Regions from separate parts of the Halanaerobium sp. genome, predicted to be linked through region 2. Evidence: riboswitches for the same ligand, from Rfam matches in the RefSeq annotation. Region 2 holds a riboswitch; each other region holds the start of a gene.
What was found. Region 2 has a riboswitch for S-adenosylmethionine ahead of CI949_RS09415 (O-acetylhomoserine aminocarboxypropyltransferase/cysteine synthase family protein). Riboswitches for the same ligand answer to the same signal wherever they lie in the genome.
Positions count from the first base shown of each region.

Region 1: it holds a riboswitch for S-adenosylmethionine, as region 2 does, so the genes downstream of both, CI949_RS08910 (O-acetylhomoserine aminocarboxypropyltransferase/cysteine synthase family protein) here and CI949_RS09415 (O-acetylhomoserine aminocarboxypropyltransferase/cysteine synthase family protein) in region 2, are expected to answer to the same signal.
Region 3: it holds a riboswitch for S-adenosylmethionine, as region 2 does, so the genes downstream of both, CI949_RS04335 (methionine ABC transporter ATP-binding protein) here and CI949_RS09415 (O-acetylhomoserine aminocarboxypropyltransferase/cysteine synthase family protein) in region 2, are expected to answer to the same signal.

Region 1 covers NZ_QBLR01000068.1:10,803-14,014, forward strand. Annotated here, with positions in the region: gene CI949_RS08905 (RNA polymerase sigma-54 factor) at 1-738, shown strand, start outside; SAM riboswitch class I at 854-957, shown strand; gene CI949_RS08910 (O-acetylhomoserine aminocarboxypropyltransferase/cysteine synthase family protein) at 1,112-2,389, shown strand; gene metA (homoserine O-succinyltransferase) at 2,405-3,212, shown strand, end outside.
Region 2 covers NZ_QBLR01000075.1:9,094-12,305, forward strand. Annotated here, with positions in the region: gene nagZ (beta-N-acetylhexosaminidase) at 1-1,334, shown strand, start outside; SAM riboswitch class I at 1,389-1,493, shown strand; gene CI949_RS09415 (O-acetylhomoserine aminocarboxypropyltransferase/cysteine synthase family protein) at 1,658-2,935, shown strand; gene metA (homoserine O-succinyltransferase) at 2,956-3,212, shown strand, end outside.
Region 3 covers NZ_QBLR01000022.1:19,383-22,594, reverse strand. Annotated here, with positions in the region: gene CI949_RS04340 (methionine ABC transporter permease) at 1-589, opposite strand, end outside; gene CI949_RS04335 (methionine ABC transporter ATP-binding protein) at 582-1,604, opposite strand; SAM riboswitch class I at 1,695-1,804, opposite strand; gene CI949_RS04330 (ATP-dependent helicase) at 1,928-3,212, opposite strand, start outside.

The DNA of each region.
Region 1 (3,212 bases), on a different contig from region 2:
GATTTAGAAATGATTGCTGAAATTTTTGCTGCCGAAGGTTTTAATAAAGAAGAAATAGCAGAAGTTTATCAAAGAATTCAAAAATTAGATATAAACTATGACAGCAGTTTTGCTTCCTGTAAAGCTGAATATATTGATCCTGATTTAATTGTAAAAAAAGAAGATGGAAAATTTTATATCGAAGAAAAAAATACCGCTTATCCTACTGTTACTATCAGTTCTTACTATTATAATTTATTAAAAAATCAAGATGATGATATGATTAGTGATTATTTAAAGGAAAAATATCAGGCTGCTGTTTGGCTGATCAAAAGTATTGAACAGAGAAAGAATACAATTAGAAAAATTGCTCAAGCAATTTTAAAAAAGCAGATGGATTTTTTTGAAAATGGTTTAAAAAATTTAAAGGTTTTAACAATGGAAGAAGTTGCTGAAGAAATTGAAATGCACGAATCCACTGTCAGCCGAGCTACGACTGCTAAATATTTACAAACACCTCATGGAGTTTTTAGTTTGAAATTCTTTTTTAACAGTGGTATTGACGGTGTTTCATCAGTTAGTATCAAAGCAATGTTGAGTGAAGAAATTGAGGCTGAAGATAGCTCACATCCACTTAGTGACAGTAAATTAGCTGAAATATTTGCTAAAAAATATGAATTAGATATTTCTAGAAGAACTGTTGCAAAATACAGAAAATCTTTAGGTATTAAAAGTTCACGTCAGCGAAAAAAGAAATAAATTTTACAATTAAATAATGATTTTTTATTCTTAATTAGAGTTAAATTGTATAATTAAAGAAAATTATTTTCTTGACAGGATTACTAATCTATGTTAAAGTTATAAAAAACAATAAAACTTATCAAGAGTGGTGGAGGGATTGGCCCTTTGAAGCCCAGCAACCAGCAGTTAATTTTGCCCGGTGCTAATTCCAACAGAAAGATTTCTGAGAGATAAGGAGCAAGTAAATTACCCACTCCTATATTTACTTAGGAAGTGGGGTTTTTTATTTAGCAATGATTTTATTGTTTTTGAGCAGCTGTATTGGCAAAATTATTTATAATTATTAGTTAAATTAAATTTTGAGCAGCAAAAATTAGAGGAGGAAAATTTAATGAAATTAAAATTTGAAACTTTAGCACTACATGCAGGTTATGAGGCAGACAAAAACAGGAAATCAGCGGCAGTTCCTATTTATCAGACCACATCTTACTTATTTGACAGCACTGAACATGCAGCAGATTTATTTGCTTTAAAAGAAGAAGGAGATATTTATAGTAGAATTCAAAATCCAAGTAATACAGTGCTGGAAAAGAGAATTACAGAACTTGAGGGAGGAGTGGGAGCTTTAGCAGTATCTTCAGGCCAGGCAGCTGAAGTAATTGCACTACTAACTATCTGTAATAATGGAGACCACATAGTAAGCGGCAGCTCTATTTATGGTGGAACTCATAATTTATTTAAACATAGATTCAAAAATATGGGGATAGATGTTAGTTTTGTTGATTCTGAAGATCCTGAATCATTTAAAGCTGCAATTAATGAACGAACAAAAGCTCTCTACATTGAGACTATTGGTAATCCTTCTTTAGCTGTGCCAGATTTTGAAAGGTTGGCAGAAATAGCACATCAGGCAGGAATACCATTAATTGTTGACAATACTTTTGCTTCACCTTATATTTGTAATCCTTTTGAATTTGGGGCAGATATAGTTGTACACTCGACGACAAAGTACATTTCCGGGCATGGTAATTCGATTGGTGGAATTATAGTTGATAGTGGTAATTTTGACTGGGATACTGGTAGATTTCCCGAATTAATTGAACCTGATCCAAGTTATCATGGGGTTAAATTTCAAGAAGAATTTGGTAAAGCTGCCTTTATTACAAAGGCCAGAGTTCAGCTTCTAAGAGATTTAGGTAGTTCTCCCAGTCCGTTTAATTCGTTTTTAACCATCACCGGCCTGGAAACATTAGCTTTAAGAATGAAACAGCATTCCAAGAATGCTCAAGCAGTTGCTGAATTTTTAGAAGCGGATGAAAGAGTTGAATGGGTCAGTTATCCTGGCTTAGAAAGTCATAAATCACATCAGAATGCAAAAAAATATCTTAGCAATGGTTATGGAGGTATGGTTGCCTTTGGTATTAAAGGAGGTAAAAAGGCGGCTGAGAAATTTATTAATAAATTAGAACTTATTTTACATCTGGCTAATGTTGGTGATACTAAATCTTTAGCTATTCATCCGGCAAGTACAACCCATCAGCAGTTAAGTGAAGAAGACTTAATTAAGACGGGAATTTCGCCGGAATTAATCAGACTTTCAATTGGAATTGAAAATATTGATGATATTAAAAATGACTTAAATCAGGCATTAAAAACTGCTCAAGCATAGATTGGAGTGATAAAATTGCCAGTTAAAATTCAAAATGATTTACCAGCAGTAGAGACACTAGAAAATGAGAATATTTTTGTAATGAAAGAATCTAGAGCAACTCATCAGGATATAAGGTCTTTGAAGATTTTAATTTTGAATTTAATGCCTACTAAAATAAAGACTGAAACGCAAATTCTACGTTTGATTTCGAATACACCACTACAGGTAGATGTTGATCTGATGCATCCGGTAACTCATACTTCAAAAAATACAGCAGAAGAACATTTAATTAAGTTTTATAATACATTTGATGAGATTAAGGAAAATAAATATGATGGAATGATAATTACCGGAGCTCCAGTTGAAACTTTTGAATTTGAGGAAGTAGATTATTGGGAGGAACTGCAGCAAATTATGGATTGGAGCCTGCATCATGTTTACTCTACCTTCCATATTTGCTGGGGAAGTCAGGCAGCTCTATATCATCATTATGGTGTGGGAAAATATCCGCTATCAGAAAAAATGTTTGGGATTTTTGAGCATTATAAAAATAAAAAACATATAAAATTGATGAGGGGCTTTGATGATCTGTTTTATGTTCCTCATTCAAGGCATACTGAAATAAGAAAAGAAGATATAGAAGAAGTAGAAGCGTTAAATATTTTATCAGAGTCAAAAGAAGCGGGAATATATTTATTAGAAAGCAGAAATGGTAGACAAATATTTGCTACCGGTCATTCAGAATATGATCGAGAAAGTTTAGCAGATGAATATTTTAGAGATCTGGAAAAAGGAATGGATATTAAAGTTCCTAAAAATTATTTCAGAGATGATGATCCAG
Region 2 (3,212 bases):
GTGGAACTGTGACCAGATTAGCTGGTGCAACTCATTTTCCAGGCAATATGGCTCTGGGAGCAGCTAATGATCAAGATTTAACTACAGAAGTAGCTGAATCTACTGCTTCAGAGCTTAAAAATTTAGGGATAAATGTAAACCTGGCTCCAGTACTTGATATTAACAATAATCCTGATAATCCATTAATTGGAGTCCGTTCATTTGGGGGAGATCCAAAGCTGGTGGCAGAGTTGGGTGCAGCCTATATTAAAGGCCTGCAGTCTGGGGGAGTTATTGCTACTGCCAAACATTTTCCGGGACATGGAGATACAGATACAGATTCTCATCTTGATCTGCCAATTATTAAGCATCCGCGCTCAAGACTGGATCAGGTAGAATTATATCCTTTTAAAAAAGCAATTCAGGCTGGAGTAGACAGTATAATGACAGCTCATGTGTATTTTCCAGCAATTGAAAAAGAAGAAGATATTCCGGCCACGCTTTCAAAGTCAGTTTTGACTGATTTACTAAGAAATGAACTTAAATTTGAAGGTTTAATCATTACAGACTGCATGGAAATGAAGGCAATAGTTAATACTTTTGGTACAGTTGAGGGTGCAGTCAAAACAATTGAAGCAGGTAGTGATACAGTTTTGGTTTCCCACAGTTATCAGCGGCAGAAAAATGCAATTGAGGCTGTAATTGAAGCTGTTAAATCTGGCCGGATTAGCGAAAAAAGAATTGATGCCTCTGTCAAAAGGATTTTAAGCCTTAAGGCAAAAAGGATTATTCTGGATCAGGTAGATAAAGCCGATCCAGCTCAAATTAATTTTAAAAATCACAAAAAAATTGCACAAAAACTAGCAGAAAAATCATTAACTTTAGTAAAAAATGAGAATGTCTTTCCTCTAAAAAATATTAAAGGAAAAAAAATGACTATCATTGATTTTGAAATGGGAAGGGTTTCTCTGGCAGAAAATGAAGGTGAAAAAAACAATCTATTTGCCAACTATTTGAACAAGGAAATTATAAATCTGGATCATATTCGACTGCAGAAGAATGCTGTTTTAAGTTTTGATGATCAGCAGAGAATAGAAGCTAGTGATTTAATAATTGTCTGCACCTATAATGCCACAGCAAATAGATATCAGGCAGAACTGGCAGAAAAATTGGCTGAAAATAATAATGTTCTGGTGCTTGCACTTCGTAATCCATATGATTATCAACTAATTGATAAAACTCAGGCTTTTATAACAACTTATGATTACAGTCCGGCCGGTCAGAAAGCAGCTGCAGATTTTATCTTAGGGAAAATTAAAGCAAAAGGAAAACTGCCGGTCAGTGTTGATTTATAAGAATCTTTACTTGACAGAATTGCTTATCTATGTTAAAGTTATAAAAAACAATAAAACTTATCTAGAGAGGTGGAGGGACTGGCCCTTTGAAACCCGGCAACCAGCAGTTAGTTACTGCCCGGTGCTAATTCCAGCAGGAAGATTCCTGAAAGATAAGGAGTTAATTAATTACCCACTCCTTCTTTTAGGAAGTGGGATTTTTTGATTCAAGAGCAGGATATTTTGTTTTTGAAATGAGTAGTACAGGCAGTAGTAATCAGTAGGTTGATCATCTGGTTTTATTGTTTTTAATTTGAGAAGAGAAAATTAGAGGAGGAAATTAAATGAGTTTAAAATTTGACACTTTAGCATTACATGCAGGTTATGAAGCGGGCGAGAATAAGAAATCAGCGGCAGTTCCTATTTATCAGACAACATCCTATTTATTTGATGACACAGATCATGCAGCAGGTTTATTTGCCTTAAAAAAACCAGGCAATATTTATACCAGAATTATGAATCCAACCAATTCGGTCCTGGAAAAGAGAATTGCTGCTCTTGAAGGTGGAGTAGGAGCTCTGGCTGTTTCTTCAGGACAGGCAGCGGAAGTGATTGCACTTTTAACTATTTGTAATAATGGTGACCATATTGTAAGTGGAAGCTCAATTTATGGTGGTACTCATAATTTATTTAAACATACCTTTAAAAATATGGGGATAGATGTCAGTTTTGTTGATTCTGAAGATCCAGAAAGTTTTAAAGAGGAAATTAATGAGCAGACAAAGGCCTTATATGTCGAGACAATTGGTAATCCAGCTTTATCTGTACCCGATTTTGAGAGGATGGCAGAAATTGCTCATCAGTCAGGTATTCCCTTAATAGTTGATAATACTTTTGCTACTCCCTATTTGTGTAATCCATTTAAACATGGGGCAGATATTGTAATTCACTCGACCACTAAGTATATAGCCGGCCACGGTAATTCTATTGGTGGTGTAATTGTTGACAGCGGTAATTTTGACTGGAATACTGGTAGATTTCCCGGGCTTGTAGAGCCTGACCCAAGTTATCACGGGATTAAATTTCAGGAGGAGTTTGAAGAAGCAGCTTTTATAACTAAAGCCAGAGTTCAGCTTTTAAGAGATTTAGGTAGTGCTCCAAGTCCTTTTAATTCATTTTTAACAATTACCGGTCTGGAAACTCTAGGTTTGAGAATGCAGAGACATTCGGAAAATGCTCAGTCAGCAGCGGAATTTCTAGAAGCTGATCAGAGAGTAGACTGGGTAAGTTATCCCGGTTTGGAAAGCCATGACTCTTATCAAAATGCTCAAAAATATCTGGAAAATGGAAATGGTGGGATGATTGCCTTTGGGATTAAGGGTGGTAAAGCTGCAGCCGTGAAATTTATTAACCAGCTTGATTTATTTCTTCATTTGGCCAATGTTGGAGATGCAAAATCACTGGCTATCCATCCGGCAAGTACAACTCACCAGCAGTTAAGTGATGAAGACCTAAAGAAAACAGGTATTTCACCTGAATTGATTAGATTGTCGATTGGAATTGAAGATATTGAAGATCTGAAAGTAGATTTAGATCAGGCTTTAGCAGCAGCTCAAAATTAAGAAGCCAGGAGTGAGAAGAGATGCCTATTAAAATACAGGACGAATTACCAGCAGTAGAAACCCTAGAAAATGAAAATATATTTGTCATGAAAGAATCACGCGCAACTCATCAGGATATACGTTCTTTAAAGATCTTAATTCTGAATTTAATGCCCAACAAAATAAAAACAGAAACCCAGATTTTACGTTTGATTGGTAACTCCCCACTGCAGGTTGATGTTGATCTGATGCATCCGGTGAGTCATGATTCAAAAAATACTTCTGAGGAACATTTGAT
Region 3 (3,212 bases), on a different contig from region 2:
CCAGCATAATAGCCAGCTGAAAACGCTGGTACCCATAGCGGATAGCGATATCGCCGAGACCACCCCCACCAACTGCTCCAGCCATGGCTGAATAACTTACCAGACTAATTGCTGTCAGAGTCAGGCCGAGAATAATCGCCGGCAGTGATTCTGGTAATAAAACTTTAAATACAATCTGTAAGGGGCTGGCTCCCATCGACTGAGCTGATTCGACAACTCCCTGATCAATTTCTAAAATCGCATTATCAGTGACTCTTCCCATAAATGGAATTGCTGCCAGAGAAAGTGGAACTACCGCTGCATTGGTGCCAATTGAAGTCCCAACTATCATTCTGGTAAAGGGAATAACTGCTACCATTAGAATAATAAAAGGAATCGATCGCCCAATATTAATTATTCCATCAAGAATAAAATTTAACGGTTTATTGGGTAAAATATGGCCCTGTCTGGTGATTGTAGTTAAAATACCAAGTGGAATTCCTCCTACTATCGCAAAAAATAATGACATTGCCACCATGTATAAAGTTTCTAAAGAACCGCTAATCATTAAATCATTGTAGCGGGCTAAATCTGTAATAAAATTAAACATTATCCAACACCTCAACTCTTAAATCCTGACTCTTTAGATAGGCAATACTTTCCTCAATATTGGTCAGCTGCCCTTCTAAATCAAGCACCAGAGTACCAAAAGGAACACCCTGAATTTCATCAATATTTCCATATAAAATATTTGCGTCAACTGAATAATGTTTTACCAGATCAGAAATATAGGGGTCATGTGTCTTTTCTCCCACAAAGGAAACTCTAATTAATTCTCCCGGTCTTTCTTTTCTAACATATTTAACTATGCGCTCCGGCAGATCAAAATCAATAACTGAACTGATAAACTTTTTGGTCAGCGCTTTCTGCGGCTTTGAAAAAATATCAATTATTGATCCTTCCTCAATAATTTCTCCAGCCTCTAAAACAGCAACTCGATCACAAATATCTTTAATTACTCCCATCTCATGGGTAATTAAAATAATTGTCAGGTTCATCTCATCTCTAATTCTGCCTAAAAGTTCAAGTACAGATTTAGTACTTTCCGGGTCAAGCGATGAGGTCGCTTCATCCGACAAAAGTAAATCAGGGTCATTTGCCAGAGCTCTGGCAATACCTACCCTCTGCTTCTGACCTCCAGAAAGCTGAGCTGGATAATGATCTGCCCGATCTTCCAGGCCGACCAGTTCAATTAATTCTTTTGCTTTTTGACGTCTTTTCTTTTTTCCCACTCCTGCAATTTCAAGTGGAAAAGCTACATTCCCCAGGACAGTTCTTGAAGAAAGAAGATTAAAGTGCTGAAAAATCATACCAATCTTCTGCCTGGCAGCTCTTAAATTCTGAGAGCTGAGTTCTGTCAGATCTGTACCATTAATATTTATAGTTCCAGAAGTAGGCTCTTCCAGTAAATTGAGCATTCTAATCAAAGTACTCTTCCCTGCACCACTGGGTCCAATCATTCCAAATATCTCACCATCAGCAACTTCCAGGTTGAGTCCATTGATTGCCTCAACTTTTCCCTGAGCTGCATGATAGTGCTTAGTTAAATTTTCAATTTTAATCAATACTAATCACCCTTTAAAAAATAATAAAACTGCTCCAAATATCAAGAGCAGTTAGAAATGAAAAAAATCCTCCTGAGAGGATTTGATTGCCTCTCATCTATCATTCCCTTCTGGAAATGCTGGAATTAGCACCTTACTAAAGACTTTAAGTAGGTTGCCGGGTATCAAAGGGCCAGTCCCTCCACCGCTCTTGATGATTTTTATTTTCTTTTTAAGTTATATAGTAGTTTATCACTCAATTTTAAATCTGTCAAGTACTTTGTTGGTACCAGGTACAAAACGGCCGTTTTGTACCTGGTTATAGTGAAATAAAGAACAATGCCCTATATAACTTCGACATTTTTTCGCATCTGAATCCCGGAACCGCCTTTTTTGCTTTCTACACTGGTAAAATCAAGCCGCTGCTCAGGCAATTCATATAAAAATCTGGAAGGAACAATCTGCTTGTACTGCCCCTGTTCTCCGGAAACTTTGCGATTTGAAAATGATATAAAGAGTAATTTTTCAGCTCTGGTCATTGCTACATAAAAGAGCCTCCGCTCTTCTTCTACAGCATAGGGATTTGAACCTGCTGCCTTTTCTTCCAGACTTTTTAGATGAGGAAAGACTTCTTCCTCTGCTCCAATAATAAAAACAACTGGAAATTCAAGTCCTTTGGCTGAATGAGCAGTCATTACTTTGACCTTTTCCTGAGTATCTTCGCTAATATCCTTATCTGAAATCAATTTGTTAATCAATAAATAATCATAAAGTCCTCGCCCGGGATTATTTTTTTGAAAATCTGCCATATCCTCTAAAAACATGTTCATATATTTTTTTCTCTCTTCTGGACTGTCAAGCTCTGCCAGTACATTTTGATCAAAATCTACCCGCTGATAAAGCTCAAGAGCCTTTTTATGCATTGCCAGCTTTTCATCCCGCAGATCATAAATGCTGTCAATAACCCGCCGCTGAAATTCAATAATATTAGCCGCCTTGTTATTTCCAATTCCCTTAACAAGAGTCGGACTCTCAAAAACATCAGTAATTTTCAGATTGTGCTCTCTGGCATATTTGTTAATTTCACTCAACAAAATTTCTCCAACCCCGTGAACCTCAATTCTAAAAAGCCGCTTTAAAGCCAGCCTGTCATTAGGATTAACCAGCAGTTTAAGATAATTGACAAAATAGCGAATTTCCTGGCGGTCAAAAAAGCTAACTCCTCCTACCAGCTGATGAGGGATTCTAAACTTTGGCAGCTGATTCTGCAGCTGCATCGATTGAAAATGGCTGCGGCACAAAATAGCAATATCACTTAATTTATAATTATAAAAATCAACAAGGTGATTAATCCGCTTACAGACATATTTTGCCTCAACAAGAGGACTTTCTGCTCGAGCTATAAAAATTGGAGCCCCATCGTCAGCTTCAGTCCAGGCTTCTTTAACCTTATTCTGACTGTTATTGTTTATCAGTTGATTGGAGGCTGAAATAATATTATTGGAGCTGCGGTAATTGCGCTCCAGCTTAACAATTTTAGCTTCTGGATAGTCATGCTCAAATTCTAAGATATTACTGATATCAGCACCCCGGAAGCCATAGATTCCCTGCCAGTCATCACCAACCACA